DNA from 2 places in the Aureimonas phyllosphaerae genome. Region 2 is predicted to be linked to the other one. Evidence: predicted binding sites of a transcription regulator. Region 2 holds the regulator's gene; the other holds the start of a gene.

Region 1 (15,265 bases), 140 kb from region 2:
AGTTCTCCAGCAGAAGAAGGTCATCAAGGACAAGCCGGTCAGCCGCGTCGTCTTCAACGCCATCACCAAGAAGGCGGTGCTGGATGCGATGGCGAACCCGCGCGAGATCGACGTGCCGCTGGTGGACGCCTATCTCGCCCGCCGCGCCCTCGACTATCTCGTCGGCTTCACGCTCTCTCCCGTCCTCTGGCGCAAGCTGCCGGGCGCGCGCTCGGCGGGCCGGGTCCAGTCGGTCGCGCTACGCCTCGTTTGCGACCGGGAAGCGGAGATCGAGCGCTTCAAGACCGACGAGTACTGGCAGATCGCGGCGCGTCTCTCGACGCCGCGGGGCGAGGATTTCGTCGCGCGGCTCACCGCATTCGACGGTGAGAAGCTGCAACGCCTGTCGATCGGCACGCAAGCGCGGGCCTTCGAGATTCGCGACATGCTGAACGGCGCGTCGTTCAAGGCTGTCTCGGTCGAGGCCAAGCCCACCCGTCGCAACCCCTCTCCGCCGTTCACAACGTCGAGCCTCCAGCAGGCGGCGTCCGCAAAGCTCGGTTTCGGAGCGTCGCGCACGATGCAGATCGCCCAGCGTCTCTACGAGGGCATGGACATCGGGGGCGAGACGGTCGGTCTCATCACCTACATGCGAACCGACGGCGTCCAGATGGCGCCCGAAGCGATCGACGACGCGCGCAGTGCGATCGGCAAGACCTTCGGCGGCCGCTACGTGCCGGAAAAGCCGCGGCTCTACTCGACCAAGGCGAAGAACGCGCAGGAGGCTCACGAGGCCATTCGCCCGACGAGTTTCGATCGCCATCCGAAGGACATGGAGAAGTTCCTCGATCGCGATCAGGCACGTCTCTACGACCTGATCTGGAAGCGGGCGATCGCCAGCCAGATGGCATCGGCCGAGATCGAGCGGACCACCGCCGAGATCGAGGCGACGGGTGCGGGGCGCAGGGCGATGCTGCGCGCGACCGGCTCGGTGATCCGTTTCGACGGCTTCATCGGGGCCTATCAGGACCACCGCGACGACTCCAAGGCGCCGACCGAGACGCCCGAAGAGGAGGACGAAAGCGCGCGCCTGCCCGAGATCGCGGCGAACGACACGTTGAAGCGCCTGTCGGTCGACCCGACGCAGCATTTCACCGAGCCTCCGCCGCGCTACTCCGAAGCCTCGCTCATCAAGCGGATGGAAGAACTCGGCATCGGTCGCCCGTCGACCTATGCCGCGACGCTTCAGACGCTGCAGGACCGCGAGTACATCGTCCAGGACAAGCGCAAGCTGTTCCCCGACTCGAAGGGCCGGTTGGTGACGGCCTTCCTGCACAACTTCTTCGAGCGCTATGTCGAGTACGACTTCACGGCCGATCTCGAGGGCAAGCTCGACGGCATTTCGGCGGGCGAACTCTCGTGGAAGGACGTCCTGCGCGACTTCTGGCGTGACTTCTCGGCGCAGGTCGACGGCACGAAGGAGCTTCGCGTCACCGATGTCCTGGACGCGCTGAACGAAGAACTGGCGCCGCTCGTCTTCCCGGACAAGGGCGACGGCACGGACCCTCGCGCCTGCCCGCGCTGCGGCGAAGGCCGGCTCAGCCTGAAGCTCGGCAAGTTCGGGGCTTTCGTCGGCTGCTCGAACTATCCCGAATGCGGCTTCACGCGTCAGCTCGGCTCCAACCTTCAGGCCGAGGGCGTCGAAGGTGACGGCGGGCTCAACGAGCCGAAGAACCTGGGAAGCGACCCGGAGACCGGCGAGCCGGTCACCCTCCGCTCGGGCCGCTTCGGACCGTATGTCCAGCGTGGCGACGGCAAGGAGGCCAAGCGCTCGTCCCTGCCCAAGGGCTGGCAGGTCGCCGACATCGACTTCGAGAAGGCGCTTCAGTTGCTGTCGCTTCCGCGCGAGGTGGGTCTGCACCCGGAGACGGGCAAGCCGATCCTCGCGGGCCTTGGCCGATACGGACCGTTCCTTCAGCACGACGGTGCCTACGCCAACCTCGAATCGATCGAGGACGTGCTGACCGTCGGGCTCAACCGCGCCGTGACCGTGATCGCCGAGAAGAAGGAGCGTGGGCCGCGCGGGCGTTCGACGCCGGCAGCCCTTGCAACGCTTGGCGAGCATCCGACGATCGGCGGTTCGATCACGGTGCGCGAGGGGCGCTTCGGCCCCTACGTGAACGCCGGCAAGGTCAATGCCACGCTGCCGCGCGGCAAGGACCCCGCAAGCGTGACGCTTGAGGAAGCGATCCAGATCCTCAACGAGCGCGCCGAGAAGACGGGCACCAAGGTCAAGAAGGCGCCGGCCAAAAAGACGACGAAGGTGGCGAAGGCCGACGGCAGCGAGGCGGTGAAAAAACCCGCAGCGCGCCGAACGGCAGCGGCCAAGACAGGCGAGGCGAAGAAGCCTGCCGCAGCGAAGAAGCCGGCCGCCAAGGCCAAGGCGAAGGCGGACTGAACGAGATGGCGAAGCGAGCGAAACCTTACGGAGAAACGCGCTCGCTGAGCCGGGAGGCGGTGCTCCGCTTCCTCGCTGAAAACCCGGGTCGCGCCACTAAGCGCGATCTGGCCAAGGCGTTCGGCGTCAAGGGAGACGACCGTTACGTCCTGAAGGACATCCTTGCGGACCTTCAGTCCGAGGGACTGCTGGAGGGCGGGCGCAAGAGCTACCGTCGCCCGGGCGAGTTGCCGACGGTCGGGGTACTCGAAATCCGCAGCCGCGATGCGGACGGCGGCCTCCTCGGCGATCCCACAGGCTGGGACGAGGACGAACGCGGCCCCCGCCCCCGCTTCGCCCTGCGCGGCGCGTCGTCCGGGCCGGCCGTCGGCATAGGCGACCGGGTGCTGGCCGAACTTACCTACGAGGGCGATGCGGGACCCAGCGCCAAGGTCATCCGCAAGCTCGAACGCCGGACGGCCCGCGCCATCGGTATCTTCCGCAAGACGCCCGGCGGCGGTGGCCGGGTCGAGCCCGTCGAGCGCCGCCAGCTCGAATACATGATCCCGCCGGGCGCGACGCGCGATGCCGAGGACGGCGATCTCGTCGAGGTCGAACCCGCCGAACATCAGCGTCGCGGTCTTCCGACGGGCTCGATCGCCGACGTGATCGGGTCGATGGCGACGGAGCGCGCGATCTCGACGATCGCGCTGCACGCCCACTCCATTCCGCACGCGTTTCCGCAGGCTGTGATGGCCGAGGCCGAACGCGCCGGACCCGCCACGATGGAAGACCGGGTCGACTGGCGCGATCTCCCGCTCGTGACGATCGATCCGCGCGATGCGAAGGACCACGACGACGCCGTGCACGCGAAGCCGGACGAGGATCCTGCCAATCCGGACGGCCATGTCGTCACCGTCGCGATCGCGGATGTCTCCTGGTACGTGCGGCCCGGCACCAAGCTCGACGCGGAGGCGCGGCTGCGCGGCAATTCGGTCTACTTCCCCGACCGGGTCGTTCCGATGCTGCCGGAGCGCATTTCCAACGACCTGTGCTCGCTGCGCGAAGGCGTCGATCGACCGGCGCTGGCGGTACGCATGGTGTTCGACGCGCAGGGCCAGAAGCGCTCGCACGCCTTCTTCCGCATCATTATGCGCTCGCACGCCAAGCTCGCCTACGAAGAGGCGCAGGCGGCGATCGACGGGCGCGACAACGGTGTGGCGAAGGAGATCCTCGAAGGCGTCCTGCGACCGCTCTGGGCGGCCTACCGGGCACTCGTGAGCGCGCGCAGCGATCGCCAGCCCCTCGACCTCGATCTCCCCGAGCGCAAGATCCTGCTGAACGGCGAGGGCAAAGTCGATCGCGTCGTGGTGCCCGAACGGCTCGATGCGCATCGCCTCATCGAGGAGATGATGATCCAGGCCAACGTCGCCGCGGCCGAAACGCTCGAGCGGCACAAGCAGGCGCTGATCTACCGTGCCCACGACGCGCCCTCGCTTGCCAAGATGGAGTCCTTGCGCGATTTCCTGCGCACGCTGGATCTGCCGCTTGCCAAGAGCGGCAACCTTCGGCCGGCGCATTTCAACGGCATTCTCAAGGCCGTGCGCGGCACGGAGCACGAGAGCCTCGTCAACGAGGTGGTCCTTCGTTCGCAAAGCCAGGCGAACTACTCGACCGAGAACATCGGCCATTTCGGCCTTAACCTCATGCGCTATGCGCACTTCACGTCGCCGATCCGCCGATACGCCGATCTCGTCGTGCATCGCGCGCTGGTGAAGGGTTTGGGGCTGGGTGCGGGCGGCATCACGCAGGCGGAAGAGGCCGAGCTAGAGAAGACCGCGGAGGAAATCAGCCAGGCGGAGCGCCGGGCCATGGCAGCCGAGCGCGATACGGTCGACCGGCTCATCGCCCAACACCTCGCTGAGCGCCTCGGCGAGGAGTTCGGGGGCCGTATCACCGGTGTCACGCGCGCCGGCCTCTTCGTGCAATTGCCGAGCTATGGCGCCGACGGGTTCGTGCCCATCTCGACGCTCGGACGCGACTACTTCCACTATGACGAGGCCGCTCACACGCTGGTGGGCGAGCGGACGCGGCTTGGCTACAGGCTAGGCGATACGGTCGAGGTGAAGCTCGTCGAGGCCGCGCCGCTGTCGGGTGCGATGCGCTTCGAGATGCTGACCGAAGCCCGCGAACTGCCGGGCACGACCGCCTCGTTCCACAAGGCGCGCCCCCGGGCTCGCAGGCCGAATCGTCCGTTCCGGGCCAAGAACGTCGCTGGCAAGGTGAGAGGGAAACGATGAGCGCATCCGGTGATCCCGTCGAGCTCGAGCCCCGCGGTATTCTCCTTTCGATGGCGCGCGGGTTTCGCATGCGCTGCCCGCACTGCGGCAAGGGCAAGCTCTTCCGCGGGTTCCTGAAGAGCGTCGATCGCTGCGACCGGTGCGGCGAGGAATATTCGCATCACCGCGCAGACGATCTCCCTCCGTATCTGACCGTCTTCATCGTCGGTCACATCGTCGTCGCCCTCTTCATGGGTGCGGAGACCTGGGTAGATCTGTCGCTCGCCGCCCATTTGGCCATCTGGATCCCCGTGACGCTCGTTCTGTCGCTCGTCCTGCTGCAGCCGTTGAAGGGCGCGACCATCGGGTTGCAATGGGCGATCCGCATGCACGGGTTCGGCGGCGCTCCAGCCGAAGCCGACCATTGAGCGACCCTGCGAGGCGGGTTCGGCCGAAGGACGCCGCCTCGCTTCTCGTTTACGATCGCACGGACGGCGAGATCCGCTTCCTGATGGGAATCCGCGCGGCCGGTCACATTTTCATGCCGGGCCATCTCGTGTTCCCCGGTGGCCGACTGGAAGCCTCGGACATGGCTCTGGCGCGGCATCTTGCGGTCGACGCGGCTGTCGCCACCCGATTGATGGCTGGAAGCCCGAAACCGCGCATAACATGTCACGCCGCGGCCCTCGCGCTCGCCGCGATCCGCGAGACGCAGGAGGAGACCGGCCTTCTCGTTGCAGAGTTGGGCCGGCCCCTCGCCATGCCGGCCGGCTGGGAGCCCTTCGCGGCGGCCGGTGCCGTTCCGACGCCTCGCGCCCTGATGCCGCTGGCGCGGGCGATTACGCCGCCCGGCCTTCCTCGTCGGTTCGACGCGCGCTTCTTCCTCGTGTCAGCGGACCGTCTCCTCGACCGACGATTACCTGCTCGGCCACCCACCGACGAATTCGACACCGTCATATGGGTGGGACCGGAACAGCTTAAGAACTTCCGCGTCGCTGAGATAACGGCACGGGTTCTGGACGCAGCCTTTCGGCGGCTCGAAGCTGGCACGCAGGACGATCCATGGGCTCCGATCCCCTTCTTCCGGCGGCGTCGGGGCGAGCACACCGTCGAGTACCTATGACCGCAGGCGCACAGGTGTCCGACAGTCCTGCCCCGACGAGCGATCGCGTCGCCTGGTCGGGCGTGGTTGCGGCGATCGCCTCGATTGGCGCTGTCGGCCTAGGGCTCGGGCTCGGGCTCCCGCTTCTCAGCGTCGTCCTTGAAGCCCGCGGCATCTCCTCCACCCTGATCGGCCTGAACACCGCGGTCGCCGGTCTCGCCTCGCTTCTGGCGGCTCCCGCCTCACCCTACCTCATCGCTTGGTTCGGCATCCGCGGCACGCTGTTCCTCGCCATCGCGGCGGCGGCGATGTCGGCGATCGGCTTCTATGTCTTCGAGCCGTTCTGGACATGGTTTGCGCTGCGTCTCGTCTTCCATTTCGCGGTCACCGTCATGTTCATCCTGTCCGAGTTCTGGATCAGCGCCGTTTCGCCGCCATCGCGCCGCGGATTGATTCTTGGCATCTACGCGACCGTACTCGCGCTCGGCTTCGCACTCGGGCCCTTCGTCTTCTCGCTCGTCGGCAGCCAAGGCTTTCTGCCCTTCGGGATCGGTGCGGCGATGATCCTCTCGGCTGCCGTCCCGCTTCTCTTCGCTTCGCGCAGCACACCCGTCCTGGACGAGTCGCCGACGGCGCCGTTCCATCGCTATCTCTGGGCGGTGCCGAGTGCCACCTGCGCCGTGTTCGTCTTCGGCGCGGTCGAGTCGGGCGGGCTTGCCCTATTTCCGCTCTACGGGCTGTCGATCGGGTTCAGCGAAGGCGGTGCCGCGCGCCTCCTGTCCGCCATCGGCCTCGGCAGCGTCGCCCTGCAGATCCCGCTCGGCCTTCTCAGCGATCGGGTCAGAGATCGCAGGCACCTCCTTCTTGCGTTCGCCGCCATCGGCCTCGCAGGCGCACTGATCATGCCTCTGCTTCATGCGAACTGGGTGCTCCTGGCGATCGTCCTTTTCCTGTGGGGCGGTGTGGTCGCCGGTCTCTACACCGTCGGTCTAGCGCATCTCGGGTCGCGCCTTGCAGGCGCCGACCTCGCGGCGGCCAATGCCGCCTTCATCTTCTGCTATTCGCTCGGCATGCTCGTCGGTCCCCAGACGCTTGGGACTTCGATGGATCTGTTCGGTCCGAGCGGCTTCGCCTACGCTCTCGCCGTCTTCTTCGCGGCCTATCTCGTGGCGATCGGAGCCCGTACGCTGCGCCGTCCCTCTTGACTTGAGCGCCGCCATGCGTAGTGTCCGCCGCGATAGTCGAGGCGGCTCGTTCGCCCCGTCGAGCATCGAGCCCGAAGCCCGGTCCGGTACTCGAATCTTCTTGAACCCTGTCCTGCATGCCTCTTGCGACGCTCACCCGTCGCATCGCGCGGCGCAGGAAACGACAATTGATAGACGGACGGACCGAAGACCATGGCCAAGGCAACCACCATCAAGATCAAGCTGCTGAGCACGGCGGACACCGGCTTCTTCTATGTGACCAAGAAGAATAGCCGTACGATGACCGACAAGCTCACCAAGACGAAGTACGATCCGGTCGTGCGCAAGCACGTCGAGTTCCGCGAGACGAAGATCAAGTAAGCCGCTTCTGGCCGAACGACGATCTGCAGCGCCGCCCTTCTGGGCGGCGTTTTGCGTTTGCGGCATGCGTGACGCAGCAACGCACGAAGGATCGGTTGTCGGATAGACAGGAAAGTGGCCGGCCGGCTATCCGATCACGGTACGAGGAAACCGCTTGAGACCAGATGCCGGCCGACCGCCCCACGGGACCCAGGAGATGCGGCGGACCTGAGCATTCCATGGGGAAACTCGAAGGGAGCGGCTTGCCTGCGCCCGTTTTCCCACGCTCCGAGAGTTGCCGAGAATCGCCCGAGAATCAATCCGGTGGACTGATCCCGTCCACGAAGATTTCACGAATGGTTAACCTTGCGGCGGTCGCGCGCAACTTGATGGATCGTCGCCCACGGCGACTCACGCGTCGCCAAGGAACGACTTAATCGTCTCGATGAACTTGGTGACCGCGATCGGTTTTGAGATATAGGCCTCGCATCCGCCCTGACGGATCCGCTCCTCGTCGCCCTTCATCGCGAAGGCCGTCACCGCGATGACGGGAATGCGCTTGAGATCCGGGTCGGCCTTCAGCAGCTTTGTGACCTCCAGCCCAGAAATTTCCGGCAACTGAATATCCATGAGAATTAGGTCCGGCTGGCTCTCGCGCGCGAGACCCATCGCCGTCAGGCCGCTGCGCGTCTGAACGGTGCGGTAGCCATGGGCCTCGATGAGGTCGCGGAAGAGCTTCATATTGAGCTCGTTGTCCTCGACAATCATGACGGTCTTGGTCATTGACGCAACCTTCGTGGCGGAATCGGGCAGCATCCGTTTCCTGTGTCGGTTCGCGAAAGTACCCGCAATTTGATTTAACAAAGGTAGATATGCACTCGCCGATCGTGCGAGGCGTCATCGTGGTTAAGAAAGGCTGAGACATGCAACGCGCAAGCGAAGATGATGCGTCGACCTTGGCGATCGAGGCCTTGTCCTTCGTCGCATCCGATACAGTCCTCTTCAATCGCTTCCTGCGGCTGACGGGACTGGAACTCGAGAACCTGCGCGAGGCTGCCACCGAGCCCGCGTTCCTGGCGGGCGTCCTTGACTTCGTCATTGCGGACGAGGCGACGCTGAACGACTTCGCCGCCCACGCCGGCATCCGTCCGCAGGACGTAGCGGCCGCCCGGCGCTCGCTCGGAGACACCTACGCCGAGTCCTTTTCGTGACGAGAGGCGACGTTACGCGCGGACCGCGGATCGCGGATCTCGAGCCACGCCACGCCGCACTTCTCGTGTTAGATATCGACGAGGTCGTGCTGCACTTCATCGCGCCATTCTGCGAGCTTCTGGCAGAGTGCGGAGCGCAACTGCATTTCGACAGCTTCCGGCTCACCGGCAACGTCCGGTCGATCTCCACGGGCGCGGCCCTCAGCGGGCACGAACTCGACGGCGTGACGGAGCGCCTCTACGCCCAGCAGGAACAGCGGCAGAAGCCCGTCGAGGGGGTTGCCGAGGCGCTGTCTCGCCTGTCGCGGATAGCGGACATCGTCTTCCTGACGGCCATGACGCCGTCATTCTACGATCAGCGCCGAGCCCTCCTCGATCAGGCGGGAATGCCCTGGCCGATGATCGCGACCGAGCGCTCCAAAGGTGGCGTCGTGGCCGAACTGGCCGAGCGCTGGGTTGGACCGGTCGCCTTCGTCGACGATCTCCCGCCCAATCTCGAAGGGGTCCGGCGAAGCGTCCCGAATGTCCGGCTCGTTCATCTCATGGCGAACGCAGATTTCCGGCCGCATCTCCCGCCGATGCCGCACGGAACGATCCGGACCGAAAGCTGGCGAGAGGCCGAGGCGGCTCTGCAGGCCATCATCGAAGGATCCTGAGCGCTCGCGCGCTCAGACCAGTTCGACGTCGACCACGCCCGGCGCCGCCTTGATCGCGCTGGCAATCTGCGGCGACACGCGGAAGCGACCGGGCAGGTCGATCTCGACCTCGCGCTCGCCGTCGTTGCGCAGGAGGATCAGCGAGACTTCGCTGTCGCCTCCCGGCCGAAGCTGACTGCGCACCGACTGCAACGGCTTGGCGTCCCGCAGAAAGACGCGCAGCGCCTTCTGCATCTTCTCCGCCTCGCCTTCCAGCGACTGAACCCCGGAGGCCCGAAGCGAAATTCCTTCTGGTCGATCTTCGGCTGATACAGTGACGATCACCGACGCGCCCGGCTCCAGCATGTCGCGGAAGTTGATCAGCGTCTCGGTGAACAGGACGACCTCGTACTGGCCTGAAGCATCGGAGAGCTGGACGATGCCGATCTTGCCGCCCGACTTCGTCTTGCGCTCCTGACGCGAGGTGACGGTTCCAGCGAGGCGTCCGGCCGTCTGGCCACGCCGCACCCCCGCAACGACCTCGGCATAGGACTGGACCTTCAGGCGCTTGAGGGCAGCCTTGTACTCGTCCAGCGGATGCGCCGACAGATAGAAGCCGATCGCCTGGAATTCCTTCAGCAGTCGCTCGGCACTGGTCCAGCCCTGCACGTCTGCGAGGCGCAGCGGTTCCGGTCCGGCATTGGCACCGCCGAACATGTCGTGCTGGCCCGACGTGCGTCCCGACTGGGCCATGGCCGCATAGCCTGCCAGACGGTCGAGGTTGCCGCACAGCTTCGCCCGATCATGACCGAAGCAGTCGAGCGCGCCGGCGCAGATCAGGTGTTCCAGCGTGCGCTTGTTGACGATCTTCGGATCGATCCGGGCGCAGAAGTCTTCGAGGCTCTCGAACCGGCCGCCCTCCTGCCGCCGCTCGACGATGTGCTCGACCGCCTGCTCGCCGACGCCCTTGATCGCCGCCAGCGCGTAGATGATCTTGCCGTCCTCCACCTCGAACGGCCTGAACGAGGTCTGGACGGATGGCGGTACGACCTCGATGCCGAGCCGCTTGGCGTCGAGGCGGAAGTCGTTGAGCTTGTCGGTGTTGCCCATGTCGAGCGTCATCGACCCGGCGAGAAACTCGACCGGATGGTTCGCCTTGAGATAGGCCGTCTGGTAGGAAACCAGCGCGTAGGCTGCTGCGTGGCTCTTGTTGAAGCCATAGTCCGCAAACTTGGCCAGGAGGTCGAAGATCGTGTTGGCCTGCGCCTTCTTGATGCCGCCCTTCTCGCAGCCTTCCACGAAGCGAACGCGCTGGACGTCCATTTCCGCGCGGATCTTCTTGCCCATGGCGCGGCGCAGGAGATCGGCTTCGCCGAGCGTGTAGCCCGAGAGGACCTGGGCGATCTGCATCACCTGTTCCTGGTAGACGATCACCCCTTGGGTCTCGCGCAGGATGGGCTCGATCAACTCATGGATGATCTCGACCTCTTCCTCGCCGTGCTTGCGCGCGTTGTAGACTGGAATGTTCTCCATCGGCCCCGGACGGTAGAGCGCGACGAGAGCGATGATGTCCTCGAAGCAGTCCGGTCGCATGCCGATCAGCGCTTTGCGCATGCCGATCGATTCCACCTGGAACACGCCCACGGTCTCGCCGCGCATCAGGAGCTGGTAGGTCGGCGCGTCGTCGAGCGGCAGGGCGCCGAGGTCGATCTGAACCCCGCGGCGGGCGATCAGATCCACGGCGGTCTTGAGGGTCGTGAGCGTCTTCAGGCCGAGAAAGTCGAACTTCACGAGGCCGGCTTGCTCGACCCACTTCATGTTGAACTGGGTGACGGGCATGTCCGAGCGGGGATCGCGATACATCGGCACGAGCTTCGACAACGGCCGGTCGCCGATCACGATGCCGGCGGCATGCGTCGAGGCGTGGCGGTAGAGCCCCTCCAGCTTCAACGAGATCGTCAGCAGGCGGTCGACGACCTCTTCCGCCTTGCGCGCCTCCTGAAGCCGCGGTTCGTCTTCCAGCGCCTGCGCCAGCGTCACCGGGTTGGCCGGGTTCTGCGGAACGAGCTTGCAGAGCTTGTCGACGTGGCCGTAGCTCATCTCGAGCACGCGGCCGACATCGCGCAGCACGGCGCGGGCCTGCATCGAACCGAACGTGATGATCTGGGCGACCTGCTGGCGGCCGTACTTTTCCTGGACGTAACGGATCACCTCTTCGCGCCGGTCCTGGCAGAAGTCGATGTCGAAGTCAGGCATCGACACGCGGTCGGGGTTCAGGAAGCGCTCGAACAGGAGCGCGAAGCGCAGAGGGTCGAGATCGGTGATCGTCAGCGAATAGGCGACCAGCGAGCCGGCGCCGGAGCCGCGGCCCGGGCCGACGGGAATGCCATTGGCCTTCGCCCACTTGATGAAGTCCGACACGATCAGGAAGTAGCCCGGGAACTTCATCCGCTCGATGACGGACAGTTCGAACTCGAGCCGCTCGCGGTAAATTTCGACGGTCTGTCCCGGAGCCGGCCCGTGAAAGGCAAGCCGCGCTTCCAGACCGGCCTCTGCCTGCCGGCGCAACTCGGCGGCCTCCGCCCGTTCCGCCTCCGCAGCGTCGGCATCCGCACCGGCAAAGCGCGGCAGGATCGGCTTGCGCGTGCGCACGCGATAAGAGCAACGGCGCGCGATCTCGATCGTGTTTTCCAAAGCCTCCGGCAGATCGGCGAAGAGCTCCGCCATCTTATCCTGGCTTTTCAAACAGTGATCGTTCGTCAACCGACGACGGTCCTCGTGGCTGACGAGCCTGTTCGACGCCACCGCGATCAGCGCATCGTGGGCGTCGAAGTCTTCGTCGCAGAAGAAGAACGGCTCGTTGGTGGCCACCAGTGGCAGGCCGAGGTGATAGGCGAGAGCGACCGTGTCCGGTTCGGTCCGCCGCTCGCGCCCACCGTGGCGCTGAAGCTCGACATAGAGCCGGTCGCCGTAGAGGGCAGCGAGCCTCTCCAGACGGGCGTGTGCCAGACCACCCTGCCCGGCCGCGATGGCCGTGCCGATCGGTCCCAGCGGACCACCGGTGAGGACGATCAGCCCCTCTGTGCGACCTTCCAGCCAAGCGACCGGGACGTGCGGGCGGGCGTTACCGTCGTGCGCGAGGTAGGACAGGGAAACGATCTCGACGAGATTCTCGTAACCCTGCTCGGTCGCGGCGATGAAGGCGACCGGGGCCGCAGGCCCGAAGCCAGAGCGGTCACGTGGATTGATCTCGGCGTCACCAAAATCGACCTCGAGCTGGCAACCGATGATCGGCTGCACGCCGGTTTTCGCCGCCTTCTCCGAAAACTCGAGCGCCCCGAAGAGATTGTTGGTGTCGGCAATGCCGATCGCCGGCGCGCCATCACCCTTGGCGAACTTGACGATCTGGTCGATCCGCAGCGCTCCTTCCAGAAGGGAGAACGCGCTGTGCACCCGCAGATGAATGAAGCGTGGCGGCGCAATCGGCTCGACATGGTCGGACACGGCGATCTCCTCGATCGTCGGCGCGTCGTCATCGAACGACTCGCCGACCGGCCGCAGATAACCGAGATCGTCGTAGAACGACTCAGGGCCGCTTGCGGCGTCAGAAGATTCCTCAGTGTTCCAATCCATGGGGCAGAGTCCAGCCTGCTATTTCAGGATGCGCCCGTCCCCGAGAGCCAATCCCCAGATAAGATGCAGCTGCCGCGACCGCCAGCAGTCGGCGCGGCGTCGGTGTTCGTCAGAGGATATGGACGATGAGAGCGAAGCTCGCAAAGAAGAGGCAGAGAGCGGTCAGCGAAGCGAGTTCCTTCAGAATCAGCATGTCGTTCCCCTTTCGTTCCTATGTTCCTTTTTTGTTCCATATTTGGGTGAAGATCAAGAGGCCGCAACGCGGATAGTGAATCAATCCTTGATTCGGTCGTGCTGCTGCCATGTCGAGAGGGTTGCTAGGAACTCGGACAGCGATCGAGCAGGTCGTCCGCCACGCCGGTAGAAGAGCGACGAGTTGGGAGACGAAGATGCTCCCTCGGGGACAGCCATCATCCCGCCAACGGTCATCCAAGGCCGAACGAACAGAGCAATGCGTCCGCGGCGCTTGAGTCGCGGCGTTGCGGCGGGAAAACCGGTTCTATCGATGGGGAGAACGAAGCTGAAGCGTCGCGCTTTGCCCTCGTCAGTCATTTACGAGCACACGGACATTCGGAGACCGGCAGTGCCATAGAGACCTTCTCGCGTCCCGAGGCGTTGAGGGATAGGTCTTCCGGTAACCGTGCGCGTCCCTATGGGTTCGCGGTCGCCCACTGGCCGCTTCGAACCATCCAGCCCGGACGAGCTAACCAGATCGCTGCCTAGACCAGCACGTGGTCTATGATCTTGCCGTCACGAAGAGTGATCGCCCGATCCATTCGCTTGGCCAGGTCGTGGTTGTGCGTGGCGATCAAAGCTGCGACGCCGGATTGGCGTACGAGTGCCGTCATGGCGTCGAAGACGTAGTTCGACGTCGACGGGTCGAGGTTGCCGGTCGGCTCGTCGGCGAGCAGGACGTAAGGGTTGTTAGCGACGGCGCGCGCGATGGCGACGCGCTGCTGCTCGCCGCCGGACAGCTCCGCCGGACGGTGGGTCACCCGTTGACCAAGACGCATGTATTCGAGGAGCATTCGGGCTCGGTCGGCCGCGACCTTGCGCGGCAGACCGCGGATCATCTGCGGCAGCATCACGTTCTCCAGCGCCGAGAACTCCGGCAGGAGATGGTGAAACTGGTAGACGAAACCGATCGATGACCGGCGCATGTCGGTCCGCCCGGCATCGTCGAGACCTGCACAGGACGTGCCGTTGACGAAGACGTCACCCCCGTCAGGCTTCTCGAGAAGACCGGCAATGTGGAGCAGCGTCGACTTGCCCGCACCCGACGGCGCCACAAGCGCAACCATTTCGCCTGCACGGATTTCCATGTCGGCGTGGTCGAGGATCGTCAGGCGGGACTCGCCCTGAACGTAGTGTCGCTCGACCTGCGCCAGGCGAAGTGAGGTATTCGTGCTCATTCGTAGCGCAGGGCCTCGACGGGATCGAGCTTCGATGCCTGCCAGGACGGGAAGATCGTCGCGAGGAAGGACAGGCCGATGGCCATCGCGACCACCGTGACGACTTCGCTCCCGTCGATCTCGGCCGGCAGGCGGGACAGGAAATAGAACTCCGGATTGAACAACGTGGTGCCGGAGACCCAGGAGAAGAACTGCCGGAGGTTCTCGATGTTCAGGCAGAACAGGGTCCCGAGCACAAAGCCCGCGAGCGTACCAGCAACGCCGATCGACGCGCCGGTGATCAGGAAGACGCGCATAATCGAGCCGCGCGTCGCGCCCATGGTCCGCATGATGGCGATGTCGCGGCCCTTGTCCTTCACGAGCATGAAGAGACCGGAGATGATGTTCAGCGCAGCGACCAGAACGATCAGCGTCAGGATGATGAACATGACGTTCCGCTCGACCTCGAGCGCCGAGAAGAAGCTCTCGTTCATGCGCTGCCATGTCACGGTGTAGTTCGGACGCCCTGCGGCCTGCTCGATCGGCCCCTGCAGGGACACGACCTGATCTGGATCGTTCAGGAAGATCTCGATCGACTGCGCCTTGTCCTCGGAATTGAAGAAAAGCTGGGCCTCGCTCAGCGGCATGTAGATGTAGGACGCGTCGTACTCCGACAGGCCGATCTCGAAGACCGCGACCACCGGATAGGCCTTCACGCGCGGCGTGACGCCGAGCGGCGTGACGTCTCCCTCCGGCGAAACCAACGTGATCGAATCTCCGAGTCCAAGGCCGAGGGACTGGGCCAGTCGCGAGCCGATCGCCACGCCTTGGCTGGTGTCGAAGTGGTCGATTGAGCCCAGCTGGATATTGCCGGCGACGGGTGTCAGCTTCTGGAGGTCGGCGCCCCGGACTCCCTTCACGAGCGCGCCCGTCGACGCCGTGCCGGAGCCCGAGCCCGTTGCCAGGACCTGCCCCTGGACGAGCGGCATCGTGTAGGCGACGCCGGGCACGGCAGATATGCGTTTGGCGACTTCGTCGAAATCCGTCAGCGGAC
Region 2 (15,265 bases):
CGGAGGCGTTGTGCGCCTCCATCAGCCGCTGACGGACCTGCTCGATCGGATCAGACTCGGCACGCATCTTCTGCACCTCGTCGCGGGTGCGGTACTTCGCGGGATCCGACATCGAGTGGCCGCGGTAGCGGTAGGTCAGCATCTCGAGGATCATCGGCCCCTCGCCGCTGCGGCAATGCTGGATCGCGAGGTCGCCGGCCGCCTTCACGGCGCGAACGTCCATGCCGTCGACCTGGATGCCCGGAATCTTGAACGACAGGCCGCGGTGCGCGAAGTTCGTTTCGGCCGAAGCGCGGTTGACGGACGTGCCCATCGCGTAGCGGTTGTTCTCGATCACGTAAATGACCGGGAGCTTCCAGAGCGAGGCCATGTTGAAGCTCTCGTAGACCTGGCCCTGGTTGGCCGCGCCGTCGCCGAAATAGGCAATCGCGACCGAATCGTTGCCGCGGTAGCGGTTGGCGAAGGCGAGACCCGTTCCGAGAGAAACCTGCGCTCCGACGATGCCGTGGCCGCCGTAGAAGTGCTTCTCCTTCGAGAACATATGCATCGAGCCGCCCTTGCCCTTCGAGTAGCCGGAGCGGCGACCCGTGAGCTCGGCCATGACGCCGCGCGATTCCATGCCAGTGGCCAACATGTGACCGTGGTCGCGGTAACCGGTGATGACCTGGTCGCCCTCCTTCATCGACATCTGCATGCCGACGACCACGGCCTCCTGGCCGATGTAGAGATGGCAGAAGCCGCCGATGAAGCCCATGCCGTAGAGCTGGCCGGCCTTCTCTTCGAAGCGGCGGATCAGGAGCATGTCGCGATACGCGCGAACGTCCTCATCCTTGGTGAAGTCGACGGGCGCTGGCGCGGTGTACTGCTTCAGCGTCTTCTCGATCTCGCCAGCGCCGGGAGCCTTCGCTTCGCCGTCGCCGCCGATCCCTGATTTCTTGAGTGCGGCCATTTCGACTCCCATCCCTTGACGCCCCGAGTCCGGCGGGCAAGTTTTGGGCAAGTATATGGACAAGATGCAGGCACGCAAGACGCGGCCCGCTCCTTAACCAGCGTGACGTTAATTCGCGCCGCGGTGTCTCAATTAACCTGTTACAAGTTAATCCTCGACGCCTGTTTTGAGGAGGATCGTCACTTCGTCCCCGTTCGACAAGTTCAGGGAGCGTCGGGCACGTTCGTCGATCATGTCGCGTTCGAGCGTGCCGTCGCTGAGAAGACGAACCCGGGTCTCCAGCGCTTCCCGGGTGTCGACGATTTCCACGTAGACCGCCTGCTTGCGGGCCAGTTCCTCCTTCAAAACGACACTGGCTTCCGTTCCGTAACGTCCGCTCTGCGCGTGGAATACGAAGTAGGCGAGGCACGGCAGGGTGATAGCGGGGACGATCAGCTGGGACAGACGCGATCTGCGCTTTTGCTTCGTATGCATGACGAGGGTCTCCGGAACGGAGCGACCCTAGACCTCAGCGATTTACATCTCGTTAAGCGTAACGATTGCGAGAGACGAAAAGGGGCGCCGGAGCGCCCCTCGATGATCACTCAACGGTGCCGCAGGATCGAGCGGCCGGCGTAGACCGCTTGGTCGCCGAGCTCCTCCTCGATGCGCAGGAGCTGGTTGTACTTGGCGAGCCGGTCCGAGCGCGCCAGCGAACCGGTCTTGATCTGCCCGCAGTTGGTGGCGACCGCGAGGTCGGCGATCGTCGAGTCCTCGGTCTCGCCCGAGCGATGGGACATGACCGCCGTATATCCAGCGCGATGCGCGACGCTGACGGCGTCGAGCGTCTCGGTGAGCGTGCCGATCTGGTTGACCTTCACCAGGATCGAATTGGCGACGCGCTTCTCGATGCCCTCGCGCAGGCGAGCCGAATTGGTAACGAACAGATCGTCGCCGACCAGCTGGACGCTGCCGCCCACCTTGTCGGTCAGGCTCTTCCAGCCAGCCCAGTCGTCCTCCGCCATGCCGTCCTCGATCGAGATGATCGGATAGGCCGCCGAGAGTTCGGCGAGGTAGCCGGCCATCTCGTCGGCCGACAGCTTCCGCTTCTCGCCTTCGAGGTCGTAGACACCGTTCTTGAAGAACTCGGTCGAGGCGCAGTCGAGGGCGAGATAGATGTCTTCGCCCGGACGGAAGCCGGCCTTCTCGATCGAGGCCATCACGAAGTCGAGGCCGGCCTTCGCCGACTCGAGGTTCGGCGCGAAACCGCCCTCGTCGCCGACATTGGTGTTGTGACCGGCAGACTTCAGCGCCTTCTTCAGCGTGTGGAACACCTCGGCGCCCATGCGCAGGCCTTCGGCGAAGGTCTCCGCGCCGACCGGCATGATCATGAATTCCTGGAAGTCGATCGGGTTGTCCGCATGCGCGCCGCCGTTGATGATGTTCATCATCGGAACCGGCAGGACGTGGGCGCTGGCACCGCCGACATAGCGGTAGAGCGGCAGGCCGGCGGCGTCCGCCGCGGCCTTGGCGGTGGCGAGCGAGACGCCGAGGATGGCGTTGGCGCCGAGGCGGCTCTTGTTCGGCGTGCCGTCGAGCGACTTCAGGACGGCGTCGATGCGGATCTGGTTCTCGGCCTCGAAGCCGACCAGTGCCTCAAGAATGTCGGTGTTGACGGCCTGCACGGCCTGCTGCACGCCCTTGCCCCCATAACGCTCGTCGCCGTCGCGCAGCTCGACCGCCTCGTGCGCGCCGGTGGAGGCGCCGGAGGGTACCGCCGCACGGCCCATCGAGCCGTCTTCCAGCACCACGTCGACCTCGACGGTCGGGTTGCCGCGGCTGTCGAGAATCTCGCGCGCGATGATATCGATGATGGCGGTCATGTTCCGTCCCTTGGCTCTGGCAAAACGCCGGGTTGAGACGGCCGGCCCGAACAGGCGCCGGCCGGAATGCTTTGTGTCAGGAGTTCTTGGCGACCGCGTCGAGATCGCGCAGCCGCTTCAGGAGCTCGGGCATGTCGTCGAGCGCGACCATGTTCGGCCCGTCGGACGGCGCGTTGTCTGGATCCTCGTGCGTCTCGATGAAAAGACCGCCGACGCCGACCGCGACGGCCGCGCGCGCAAGGGTCGCCACGAAACGGCGCTCGCCGCCCGACGAGCCGCCCTGCCCGCCCGGCTGCTGCACCGAATGCGTTGCGTCGAAGACGACGGGCGCCCCGGTCTCGGCCATGATCGGCAGAGCCCGGAAGTCGCTGACGAGCGTGTTGTAGCCGAACGACGATCCGCGCTCGGTCAGGAGCACGTTGGCGTTGCCGCTGCCCGTCACCTTTTCGATCGCATGGCGCATGTCCCAAGGCGCAAGGAACTGGCCCTTCTTGATGTTCACGACACGGCCGGTGTGGGCCGCTGCCACGAGAAGGTCGGTCTGGCGCGATAGGAAGGCCGGGATTTGCAGCACGTCGCAGATCTCGCCGACCGGTTCGCACTGCTCGGCCGTGTGAACGTCGGTCAGGACCGCCACGTCGAACTGTGCCTGGATCTCTTCGAACACCGGCAGCGCCCCTTCGAGGCCGATGCCGCGCCGGCCCTCCCGGCTCGTCCGGTTTGCCTTGTCGAAGCTTGCCTTGAACACGTAGCCGATCCCGAGATCGCCGGTGATCCGCTTCATGCGTTCGGCGATCATCAGCGCATGATCGCGGCTTTCCATCTGGCAGGGACCGGCGATCAGCGAGAACGGCTTGTCCTGCGCGAACTCGGCGCCCCGAAGACGGATGGTGGAGTTCGGAGCCAGCATGGTCGGCCTTTCGATCGGGGTCAGAGCAGACGCGAGCGTTCGATCGCCGCGGCGATGAACGAGGCGAACAGCGGGTGCGGCTCGAACGGACGCGACTTCAGCTCGGGGTGATACTGCACGCCGATGAACCACGGATGATCGGGCAGTTCCACCGTTTCCGGCAGCAATCCGTCCGGCGACATGCCGGCGAAGATCATGCCCGCACCCTCCAGCCGATCACGATAGGTGCGGTTGACCTCGTAGCGATGACGATGGCGCTCGGTGATCGTGGTTGCGCCGTAGATGTCGGCGATGCGCGAGCCGGGCGCCAGCGACGCCTCGTAGGCGCCGAGACGCATCGTGCCGCCGAGATCGCCCTCGGACGCCCGCTGCTCCAACTCGTTGCCGCGCATCCACTCGGTCATGATGCCGACGACCGGCTCCGAGGTGGGCCCAAACTCGGTCGACCCGGCTTCGGCGACGCCGGCCAGCGAACGCGCCGCCTCGATCACCGCCATCTGCATGCCGAAGCAGATGCCAAAGTAAGGAACGTCACGCTCGCGGGCGAAGCGCGCCGCGCTGATTTTGCCCTCCGAGCCGCGCTCGCCGAAGCCGCCGGGAACCAGGATACCGCCGACCTTTTCAAGGTAGGGCGTCGGGTCTTCCTTCTCGAAGACCTCCGATTCGATCCAGTCGAGATTGACCTTCACGCGGTTGGCGATGCCGCCGTGCTGAAGCGCCTCGATCAGCGACTTGTAGGCGTCCTTCAGCCCTGTGTACTTGCCGACCACGGCGATCGTCACTTCGCCCTCGGGGCGCGCGACGTTCTCGACCACCTGCAGCCAGCGCTCGAGCTTCGGCTTCGGCGCCGGGTCGATGCCGAAGGCGGCCAGCACCTCGGTGTCGAGGCCCTCGTTGTGATAGGCGATCGGCACGTCGTAGATCGTCGCGACGTCCAGCGCCTGAATGACTGCGCTCTCCCGGACGTTGCAGAAGAGGCTCATCTTCCGACGCTCCTCCTTCGGGATCGGACGATCGGCGCGCACGAGGAGGATGTCCGGCTGAATGCCGATCGAGCGCAGTTCCTTGACGGAATGCTGCGTCGGCTTGGTCTTCAGCTCACCGGCCGTTGGAATGTAAGGCATCAGCGTCAGGTGCACGTAGACGGCGCCGTTGCGCGGCAGATCGTTGCCGAGCTGGCGGATCGCCTCCATGAACGGCATCGCTTCGATATCGCCGACCGTGCCGCCGATCTCGCAGAGCACGAAATCGTACTCCTCGTTGCCTTCCAGAACGAAGTTCTTGATCGCGTCCGTGACGTGGGGAATCACCTGGACGGTCGCGCCGAGGTAGTCGCCGCGGCGTTCCTTGGCGATGATTTCCTGGTAGATCCGGCCCGTCGTGATGTTGTCCATCCGGTTCGCGGAGCGACCGGTGAAACGCTCGTAGTGGCCGAGGTCGAGGTCCGTCTCCGCGCCGTCGTCGGTCACGAAGACCTCGCCATGCTGCGTCGGGCTCATCGTGCCCGGATCGACGTTCAGGTAGGGATCGAGCTTGCGGAGCCGAACCCTGTAGCCACGTGCCTGCAGCAACGCGCCGAGGGCCGCCGATGCGATCCCCTTCCCCAAGGATGAAACCACGCCGCCGGTGATGAAAATGTATCGCGCCATGGGCCTTCCCGATACTCGCTCAAGCAGGATTCGACCAGTCCCCTTGTGGTCGAAATGAAAAAGGGGCGCCGCAGCGCCCCTTGGGGTGTTGCCGTGCAGAGCCCAGCACTACTGCGCGGGCTGGGCCGGCGCCGTCGTCGCAGGAGCCGACTGATCGGTCGCGGTCGCACCGGCCGGCGGCGTCTCGACGGGCGGGACCGTCGGCACCTCGGCAGCAGCCGGCGACTGCGGAGCCGGGTTCGCCGGGATCGTCGCCGAAGCCGCGCCGGTCGGCACGCCCTCAGTGTTGGCCGGGGCTGCGGGCGTCGTCGCGGGCGCGGTCGTCGTCGGTGCGGTCTGAGACGCGCCCGACGGCACGTCGACCGGGGCGCCGTCCTGCTGCTCCGGCAGTCCGCCGAGCTGGTCGAGCAGCGAACCGCCCGCCGCTCCGCCCGCAGCTCCCGGAACCGCCGGAGCCGTCTGCGAGGGAACGCGGTCGAGGATGTCGAGGCCGTTCGAGCCGTAGCGAGCCAGAAGCGCAAGGGACAGCGACGTGATGAAGAAGCCCGTCGCCAGGATCGCGGTCGTGCGCGTCAGCATGTTGGCTGCGCCACGGGCCGTCATCAGCCCGCCGCCGCCGCCGCCCATGCCGAGCGCACCGCCTTCGGAGCGCTGCAGCAGCACGACGACCACGAGGGCCAAGACAATCAGGAGGTGGATGACGATCAGAACGGTCTGCATGGCCTCGAGGCGCAATCTCTCACAAGTTGCGCGTCTTCTATAGGAGGCTTTCGCGTATTCCAACCGCTTTCGGCAGCGGCGGAGCGTCAGCCTCGCGCGGCACGGCAGATGGGCAGGAAGTCCGAAGCCTTGAGGCTGGCGCCACCGACGAGCGCTCCGTCGACATCGCCAAGCGCGAGTAGCTCGGCCGCGTTGAACGCCTTCACCGACCCGCCGTAGAGAATTCGCATGCCATCCGCAGTCTCGGGATCGAAGCGATCGGCGATCCGACCGCGGATGAAGGCATGGGTCTCGCCGATCTCGGCTACCGTCGGTGTGCGGCCGGTGCCGATCGCCCAGACCGGCTCGTAGGCCACGACGGTGTTCGCCGGCGTGACGCCGACGGGCAGCGAGCGCTCGATCTGGTCGGCGAGTACGTCGAGAGTCCGGCCTGCGTTCTTTTCCGCTTCGGTCTCGCCGATGCAGATGACCGCGACGAGGCCCGACGCCCAGGCGGCCTCCGCCTTGCGCGCCACGAGTTCGCTCGCCTCGCCATGGTCGGTCCGACGCTCGGAATGCCCGAGGATGACGTGGCTGGCGCCTGCGTCCTTCATCATGGCCGCCGAGACGTCGCCGGTATGGGCGCCGCTTTCCTTCGCATGCGCGTCCTGGCCGCCGATCGCGACCGTCTCGCCGGCGAGTTCTGCAGCCCTCGCAACGAGGATCGCCGGCGGGCAGATCAGGACCTGCACCCCGTCGACCGGGTTGGCGGCGAGATCGGCCACCATCGCGGACAGTTCATCCAGTGCCGCGCGCGAGCCGTTCATCTTCCAGTTTCCCGCGATCAGCGGCGTTCGGCTCATGTGTTCTCCCGATTCGTTGGCACGGATCGTTTCCGCTGCGCTCGTGACGAAGGTGCTAGCGGCACGCGCGAGGCGAAATCAAGCGCGACGTCACCGGCGCCACGCTTTCCTTCCTCTGCCAAAATGCCTATTGCCCTGACGCAAAGAACAAATTCGGGAGACGGGTGATGATGAGTCAGATGCGGCGCGGCGCGTCGAGCTGGGTGGCCAGACTGTTTCTGGGCGCGTTGGCCGTCAGCTTCGTCGGCTGGGGCATCACGGACGTCCTGCGCAATCGCGATGGCGGCAGCACGATCCTGACCGCCGGCGACACGCGCGTTTCCGTTCCCGATTTCCAGCTCGCCTATCGCCAGGGCCTCAACCGCCTTTCGCAGCAGTTGCAGCGTCGCCCGAGCACCGAAGAAGCGGAAGCGTTCGGCCTCGATCAGGCGGTGCTGTCACAGCTGACCGCCGGTGCCCTTCTCGACGAGCAGGCCCGCCGCCTCGGCGTCGGCGTCTCCGACGACGGATTGATCCAGCTCATCCAGAACGAGCCGGCATTCAAGGACCAGTCCGGAAATTTCTCGCGCAACACGATGCGCGCAGTGCTGGCGAACGCGCAGATCACCGAGCAGTCCTACCTCGAGGACCTGCGCGGCAGCGCGACGCGTAACCAGCTGATCGCGCCGCTCTCCGACGGCGCGTCCGTTCCCGCCGCGTTCGTCGAGGCGCTCGGTGCCTATAACGGCGAGCGTCGCACCGTGAACTTCATGCGCCTGACGCCCCCGCCGGTCGACAGCGTCGAGGCGCCGACCGACGAAGCGCTCGACGACTTCTATACGCAAGGCCAGGACGCCTACCGCGCCCCCGAGTATCGCGGCTTCTCCTTCCTGTCGCTTTCGCCCGCCGCGCTCGCCGATCCTGCCGCCATCACGGACGACGCGATCGCTGCGAGCTACGAGGCCAACCGCGCGCGCTACACGACGCCGGAGCGCCGTCAGGTCGAGCAGATCGTGTTCGCCGACCGCGCGTCCGCAGATCGTGCCATGCAGGCGATGGCGTCCGGCACGAGCTTCGCGGATGCGGCCACCGCGGAAGGGCGTCAGGTCGCCGACCTCGGCCTTGTGCCACGCTCCGCCATTCCCAATGCGACGCTCGCCGATGCAGCTTTCTCGGCCACCCTGAATACGCCGACCGCCGTGGTCGACGGTCCCTTCGGCCCCGTCATCATGCAGGTCCGGGAGATCGCGCCGGAAGTCGTGCGTCCGCTCGACGAGGTGCGTGACGAGGTGCGAAACGCCCTCGCGCTGGAGGCGGCGAACTCGAAGGTTACAGACGCCTACAACGCGATTTCGGAGGCGATGCAGAACGGCGCGCCGCTGGCCGAGGCCGCGCAGCAGGCCGGCTATGCGCTACAGACGGTGGCGCCGGTCGACGCCTCCGGCAACCCGGCCGACGCGTCCGCTGCCCCGGATCTTCCGGCAAAACCCCAGCTTCTCGCGGCCGTGTTCGCGGCCCAGCCCGGCATGCCGCCGCAGCCGGTCAACTACCAGGGCAACAACTACGTCTTCATCGAACTCGGTGACGTCGTGCCCGCACGAGACCGCCCCTTGGCCGAAGTGCGCGATCGCGTCGTGGCGGACTGGAAGGTCGACGAAGCGGAGCGTCTGATGACCGACCGGGCCGAGGCGTTGGCGGAGCGGGTCCGAGGTGGGCAGTCGCTTGCCGACGTCGCAGCGGCGGAAGGCCTCACGGTGGAAACGGCAGCTGCCATCACGCGTGAGAGCGGCCGCGCCGAGATCGGCGAGGCGGCGACACGCGCCGCCTTCTCCGGTCCGCAGGGTACGGTCGCCGAAGCGCCCGCGCTCGAGTCCGGTCAGGCGGTCGTCCTACAGGTCACGGAGGTCGCCGACGCCGCTGACCCCGCTGCGAACGTCCCCGCGCAGGCGCGCCAGTCGCTGGACGAGACGATGCGCGAGGATCTCTTCCAGAGCTACGTCGCCTACCTCCAGGGATCGATTCCGGTGTCGCTGAACAACGCCGCCCTCCAGCAGGCGAAGGTGGCAGTGCGATGAGCGCCGGCCTGAAGCCGCTGATCGGAAAGGTCGCGGGTGGCGAGGCGCTCTCGCGCGAAGAGGCGCGCGAGGCGTTTGGCATCCTCATGTCCGGCGAGGCGACACCCTCGCAGATCGGCGGTTTCCTGATGGCCCTGCGGGTTCGCGGCGAGACCGTCGATGAGATCGCCGGTGCCGTCGACGTCATGCGCGCCAACATGGCGCGAGTGCGCGCGCCGGCCGAGGCGGTCGACATCGTCGGCACCGGGGGCGATCGTGCTGGCACCTACAACGTCTCGACCTGTGCGGCCTTCGTGGTGGCCGGATGCGGCGTGCCTGTCGCCAAGCACGGGAACCGGGCCCTGTCGTCGCGCTCGGGTTCGGCCGATGTCCTCGCGGCGCTTGGCGTTGACGTCGACCTGACGCCCGGGGAGATTTCGAAGGTCGCCGAGCGCGCCAACCTATGTTTCATGTTCGCGCCGACCCATCATGCGGCGATGCGCTTCGTCGGCCCGTCGCGCGTCGAACTCGGCACGCGCACCATTTTCAACATGCTTGGACCGCTTGCCAATCCCGCCGGCGTTCGCCGCCTTCTGGTAGGTGTCTATGCCGCCGAGTGGGTTCGGCCGATCGCCGAAGCCCTTCTGGCGCTCGGCACGCAGGCTGCATGGGTCGTGCACGGCAACGGTCTCGACGAGATCACGAATTGCGGTCCGACGACCGTCTGCGAGATCCGTGACGGGTCGATCCGCGAGTTCACGATCGAACCGGAAGCGTTCGGCTTCGAACGCCGCCGCCTCGCCGATATCGTCGGCGGCGATGCCATTGAGAACGCCGCCGCACTTCGATCCGTCCTAGCGGACGAGCCAAGCGCCTATCGAGACATCGTGCTTCTGAACGCGGGGGCTGCACTTGTCGTCGCAGACCGCGTTGCGAATCTGGCAGAAGGGCTGGTCATGGCGCGGGACTCGTTGGCGAGCGGGCAGGCGCGGGATGCACTTGACCGGCTGGTCTCCGCAACGGGCAGCGCGAAGGGAGCCTGACGATGTCCGATATCCTGGCGAAGATCGAAGCCTACAAGCGCGAGGAGATCGCAAAGGCAAAGGCGAGCGTTTCGGCTAGCGAACTCACCCGACGCATCGCCGCCGGCCAGCCGCCGCGCGATTTCACGTCGGCCATCCGCAGGAAGCACCAGGCCGGGGACTTCGCGCTGATCGCAGAGGTGAAGAAGGCCAGCCCCTCGAAAGGACTGATCCGGGAGGATTTCGATCCCGTTTCACTCGCGGAAGCCTACGAGCGGGCTGGCGCCGCCTGCCTCAGCGTGCTGACGGATGCACCGTCCTTTCAAGGTGCTCCGGAGTTTCTGACCGCCGCCCGGAACGCGACCACCCTGCCCGCCCTGCGCAAGGATTTCCTGTTCGACACCTACCAGGTGCTGGAAGCGCGAGCGTGGGACGCGGACGCGATCCTGATCATCATGGCGTCGGTCGACGACGCCCTGGCTGCCGATCTGGAGGCTGCGGCCGACGATCTCGGCATGGCGGCGCTGATCGAAGTGCATGACGAGGCCGAGACGGAGCGGGCCTTGAAGCTCCGCTCGCCGTTGATCGGCGTCAACAACCGCAACCTGCGAACCTTTGCGGTCGATCTCGCTGTGAGCGAGAGGCTGGCGGGCATGGTGGGTAGCGACCGGATTTTGGTGGGCGAGAGCGGCATCGGTGGCCACGAGGATTGCCGTCGGCTGCATCGCTCGGGAATTTCCACCTTCCTGATCGGCGAGAGCCTGATGCGACAGGCGGACGTCGAGGGTGCCACGCAGGCGCTTCTGACGGGCGCTGCGGCATGAGCGGCGATCGCCTGACCCATCTGGACGAAGCCGGCAACGCGGCGATGGTCGATGTCGGCGCGAAGGATGCGACAGTCCGCGAAGCCACCGCCGAAGGGTTGGTGCTGATGGCGGCCGAGACGCTGGACATGATCCGCTCCGGCTCGGCAAAGAAGGGCGATGTTCTCTCGATCGCGCGCATCGCCGGCATCATGGCGGCCAAGCGCACGCACGAACTCATTCCCCTCTGCCATCAGCTGCTGCTCGAGAAGGTGTCCGTCGATCTGGAGATTCAGGCAGCGCTTCCCGGCATCCGCGTTACGGCGAGCGCACGCGTGACCGGCAAGACCGGCATCGAGATGGAGGCGCTTACCGCTGTCTCCATAGCGTGCCTCACGATCTACGACATGGCCAAGGCCGTCGATCGGGGCATGTCGATCACGGCCATCCGTCTCATCGAGAAGACGGGCGGGCGTTCGGGACACTGGTCGGCCTCATGACGCTGGTTCCGTTCGACGAGGCCGTTGAACGGCTGCTTCGCAATGTCAGCCCTGTCGACGGTATCGAAGCCATCGCGATCGAAGACGCGTGTGGACGCGTCCTACCCGCCGACCTCCACGCGCGCCGAACCCAACCTGCGTTCGATGCTTCCGCGATGGATGGGTACGCGGTGCGTGCGGCGGACCTGACCGGCCCCTCTCCGGTTCTGAAGGTCGTCGGGGAATCGGCGGCGGGGCATGCCTTCTCCGGCAGTCTGTCGACGGACGAGGCGGTGCGCATCTTCACCGGCGCGCCGGTCCCCGATGGTGCGGATGCAGTGGTCATTCAGGAGAATACGGATCGACCCGCTGAGTCTAAGGTCCGCATTCTGGAACGCGTCGAGCCCGGGGCGCACATTCGCCGCGCTGGCAACGATTTCCGCCTCTCCGACGTCCTCGCGCCAGCCGCGTCCCGGCTGACACCCGCTGCCTGCGCCCTCGCGGCAAGCGGCGGCTATGGAACGATCGAAGTCCGGCGACGGGTGCGTGTCGCCATCGCGGCCACGGGCGACGAACTGGTTCCTCCGGGCACGCCGGCGGGACCCTCGCAGACCGTCGCATCCAACACGCTGGCCATCTCGATGATCGTTCGCGTGATCGGTGGCTCTGTCATCGACCTCGGGATCATCCCCGATCGCCGGGACGATCTCGCGTCGGCCATCGAGCGGGCCCAGAACGCAAGGGCCGACATCCTGGTGACCGTCGGCGGCGCATCGGTGGGCGACCACGATCTCGTCGGACCGGTCCTCACCGAAGCCGGTGCCACGCTCGATTTCTGGCGGGTCGCAATGCGGCCGGGAAAACCGTTGATGGCTGGCTCGCTGGGCCCTATGCGCATCCTTGGTCTACCGGGAAACCCAGCGTCCAGCCTCGTCACCGCCGAACTGTTCCTGCGCCCGCTGATCGAGAAACTGTCCGGCGCCGCTCCCGTCAGTCGCCGGAGACGCGGCATCCTTGGGCTCGACGTCAAGGCCAACGACAAGCGGACGGACTTCCTGCGCGCCCACATCCAAATCGACCCCGCCGGCTCGCCATGCCGCGTCGTGCCGCTGCCTCGGCAGGACTCCTCGCTTCTCTCGGTTTTCGCGCGTGCCGACGCTCTCCTCGTTCGCCCGGCCTTCGCGCCGGCTGCCGTCGCAGGCGAGCCGTGCGAGTACGTTATGCTGACCACCGGATGATCCTTGCAGAACACAAACGGAACAGCTAGGTTTGTTCAGGTTTTGTTTCGAGGAATCGTCCCATGCTGACGCGCAAGCAGCACGAGCTTCTGATGTTCATTCATGAGCGTCTGCAATCGGTGGGCGTCCCTCCGTCCTTCGACGAGATGAAGGACGCCTTGGATCTCCGTTCGAAGTCCGGCATCCACCGCTTGATCACGGCGCTCGAGGAGCGCGGCTTCATCCGGCGCCTACCAAATCGGGCGCGGGCGCTGGAGGTGGTGAAGCTGCCGGAGTCCGCAGCCAAGGCGGCGGCCGCGCCGCCTGCCTCCCGTCCGTCCAACGTGGAGCCCTTGTTCAAGACACCGCGAGCCGTCGAACGCGACGTTTCCTCCGTGCCGGTCATGGGCCGCATCGCAGCCGGTGTTCCGATCTCGGCCATTCAGCAGAACACGCACGACATCGTCGTGCCGCCCGAGATGCTTGGATCCGGCGAACATTACGCGCTGGAGGTCAAGGGCGACTCGATGATCGAAGCCGGCATCCTGGATGGGGATACCGTCGTGATTCAGCGCAGCGAGTCGGCGAGCGCTGGAGAAATCGTGGTCGCGCTCGTCGATGATGAGGAAGCCACGCTGAAACGATTTCGCCGCAAGGGCGGCATGGTGGCGCTCGAGGCCGCCAATCCGGCTTACGAGACGCGTCTGCTGGGCGCTGATCGGGTCAAGGTCCAGGGGAAACTGGTGGGGCTGATCCGGCGCTATCACTGACAGCGCGACGATCCTCGGCGCGGCCTGTCGTTTCGGCCGTCGCGCTGTCCGATTTGCGCCAGTACTCAGGCCATGCCGCGAAGCGATGGCGGTTCCAGGCCTGCGGCTCGGTCGGTATGGAGTGGCGCATTTCGATCGTTGCGTCAGAGGCGCGGGAGATCGCGAGAGAGCCGGTTCGGCGCAGGGTCCTCAACGTGACCAGTCGGGCATCGCCGGTCCGGCAGGCGTTCGCCCGGACAGCCCGCGCCATGATGGCGATATCGCTGTCGCGGCAGACGTCGTCGAGCTTCTGATAATCATCGCTCCACGCGATCCGCAGTCCGGACCGGGTTAGTCCGCGACAGATGCCGTCTTCGCATCGGAATGCTCCGGCGCTGGAAAGATTGGACGTCACGGCGCCGTCCGTCGTTGGGGCGGACACCAAGCTAGTCCGGCTGTGACTTGCCCGCTGTCCCGGCTCGGTTTGCAACGCGCGTCGCCACTGGTCCCAGACGAAGGTGGATGGTCGTGGCTGGACGGAGTGCAGTTGCCCGTCCCTATCGATCAAAGCGAGTTCGCGACCGTCCTCGAAGAGCAAGAGCTCCGGAGCAGGTCCGGGACGCAAGAGCGCAAAGCCGATGGCAATCGGCGCAAGCGCGAACCAGCGAAGTCCGCTGGCGGAAAAGGAGACGATGAGGATCGCGGCCGAAAAGCAGATGAGTGCTGGGCCGCTGATCAGGCCGGTCGGATAGTCCGGAAACGCGTCGGCGAGATAGGCAGCCAGGGCGAAGACGAGGTCGAGGCCCCACCCCATCGCCTTGAGGGGAAGAACGTGAAGGCCGAACGGCATGGCCAGCACGGCCAGCATCGCAAACGGCATGATCCAAAAGCTGAAGAAAGGCGTCGCCACGATGTTGGCGATGAGCGAGAACGGAGCGCCGCGCTGGAAGTGGTAGATCGCGTACGGCGCGGTAGCGGCGCCGGCAATCAGCGACGACATCGCCATCCCCAGAAGAATGAGGCTCAGCCATCGGATCGACAGGCCTTCCCTACGCTGGCCCTCGTTCCGCCGGGACTGCCATCGAGCGTAGGCGCCATATGCGCCGATCAATGCTGCCGTTGCCGCGAAGGACATCTGAAAGGTGGCTGTCGGTACGACATGAGGCGACAGCGCGATGACCACGACCGCAGCGATGCAGACGTTTCGCAGGGTCAGTGCAGGCTGATCGAGAAGCACCGCGCCCAGCATGACCGCGATCATGACGAAGGAGCGCTCCGTTGCGGCGTTGTCGCCGGCGAGAAGGAAGTAGAAGCCGGTCCCTACGAGGGCAACGACCGCCGCCAGTTTCTTGATCGGCCAACGGAGAGCCATCGGCACGACGGTCGCGAGGCCGAGGCGCGTGACGAGAAGGAAGAAACCGGCGACGAGCGCCATGTGAAAGCCGCTGATCGACAGCACATGCGCCAACCCCGTGACGCGCAGATCCTCGTTGATCTCCTCCGGGATTCCGGCTCGCTCCCCGGTCACGAGGGCCGAGGCGACCGCACCTGTCGCGCCCGGAAGGACGGCCCGAATTGTCTCCCCCATAGCAAGTCGCAGCGTCGCGATGCGGTCCGAGATCGACGGGTCGCGCAATGCGCCCGGTGGTGCCGGCGCGCCGAGCGAGAACCCGTAGGCGCCCAGCCCCCCGAAGTATGACCCGAAGGCGAAATCGTGCGCACCGGGATAGGCCGGCCCCGAAGGTGGACGCAGGCGCACGAGCCCTCGATAGGTCGAGCCGATGGGCAAGGGCTCGTGTCGGCTCGAAACAACGATCCGCGCGCGCTCCGGCGGTCGTGAGAGGACCGGGCGTTCTGTCGATTCGATTTCGACGATGTATCGATAGCGACCGCGGTCGTCCTGCTCCCGCGCCAACACCGGCCCGGCGATCCGCACCGTCGCCTCGCCCGAGAAAAGCGTCGTCTCGGTGCGGGCGCGCTCCGCGATACAGGCGGCGAAGCCCGCCGCAAGACCGAGCCCGACGACGCCG

The links. Region 2 encodes LexA, which represses DNA repair genes until DNA is damaged. Its sites were predicted from a motif close to TGTTCNNNNTGTGTTCNG; they were not measured.
Region 1: a site for LexA is predicted at 13,035-13,052, ahead of dnaE (DNA polymerase III subunit alpha). Genes of this name have one in related genera too.

The regions. Positions count from the first base shown of each region.
Region 1 covers NZ_CP181348.1:3,238,961-3,254,225, reverse strand. The annotation lists gene topA (type I DNA topoisomerase) at 1-2,437, shown strand, start outside; gene rnr (ribonuclease R) at 2,443-4,716, shown strand; gene ACLNGM_RS15550 (DUF983 domain-containing protein) at 4,713-5,123, shown strand; gene ACLNGM_RS15545 (NUDIX domain-containing protein) at 5,120-5,818, shown strand; gene ACLNGM_RS15540 (MFS transporter) at 5,815-7,002, shown strand; gene rpmG (50S ribosomal protein L33) at 7,195-7,362, shown strand; gene ACLNGM_RS15530 (response regulator) at 7,753-8,124, opposite strand; gene ACLNGM_RS15525 (DUF3572 domain-containing protein) at 8,265-8,552, shown strand; gene ACLNGM_RS15520 (hypothetical protein) at 8,549-9,208, shown strand; gene dnaE (DNA polymerase III subunit alpha) at 9,221-12,820, opposite strand; gene ACLNGM_RS15510 (ABC transporter ATP-binding protein) at 13,540-14,232, opposite strand; gene ACLNGM_RS15505 (lipoprotein-releasing ABC transporter permease subunit) at 14,229-15,265, opposite strand, start outside.
Region 2 covers NZ_CP181348.1:3,381,991-3,397,255, forward strand. The annotation lists gene pdhA (pyruvate dehydrogenase (acetyl-transferring) E1 component subunit alpha) at 1-802, opposite strand, end outside; gene ACLNGM_RS16125 (FtsB family cell division protein) at 1,097-1,423, opposite strand; gene eno (phosphopyruvate hydratase) at 1,534-2,811, opposite strand; gene kdsA (3-deoxy-8-phosphooctulonate synthase) at 2,888-3,721, opposite strand; gene ACLNGM_RS16140 (CTP synthase) at 3,742-5,370, opposite strand; gene secG (preprotein translocase subunit SecG) at 5,479-6,090, opposite strand; gene tpiA (triose-phosphate isomerase) at 6,177-6,932, opposite strand; gene ACLNGM_RS16155 (SurA N-terminal domain-containing protein) at 7,100-8,986, shown strand; gene trpD (anthranilate phosphoribosyltransferase) at 8,983-10,008, shown strand; gene trpC (indole-3-glycerol phosphate synthase TrpC) at 10,011-10,811, shown strand; gene moaC (cyclic pyranopterin monophosphate synthase MoaC) at 10,808-11,290, shown strand; gene glp (gephyrin-like molybdotransferase Glp) at 11,287-12,507, shown strand; gene lexA (transcriptional repressor LexA) at 12,600-13,256, shown strand; gene ACLNGM_RS16185 (ComEC/Rec2 family competence protein) at 13,210-15,265, opposite strand, start outside.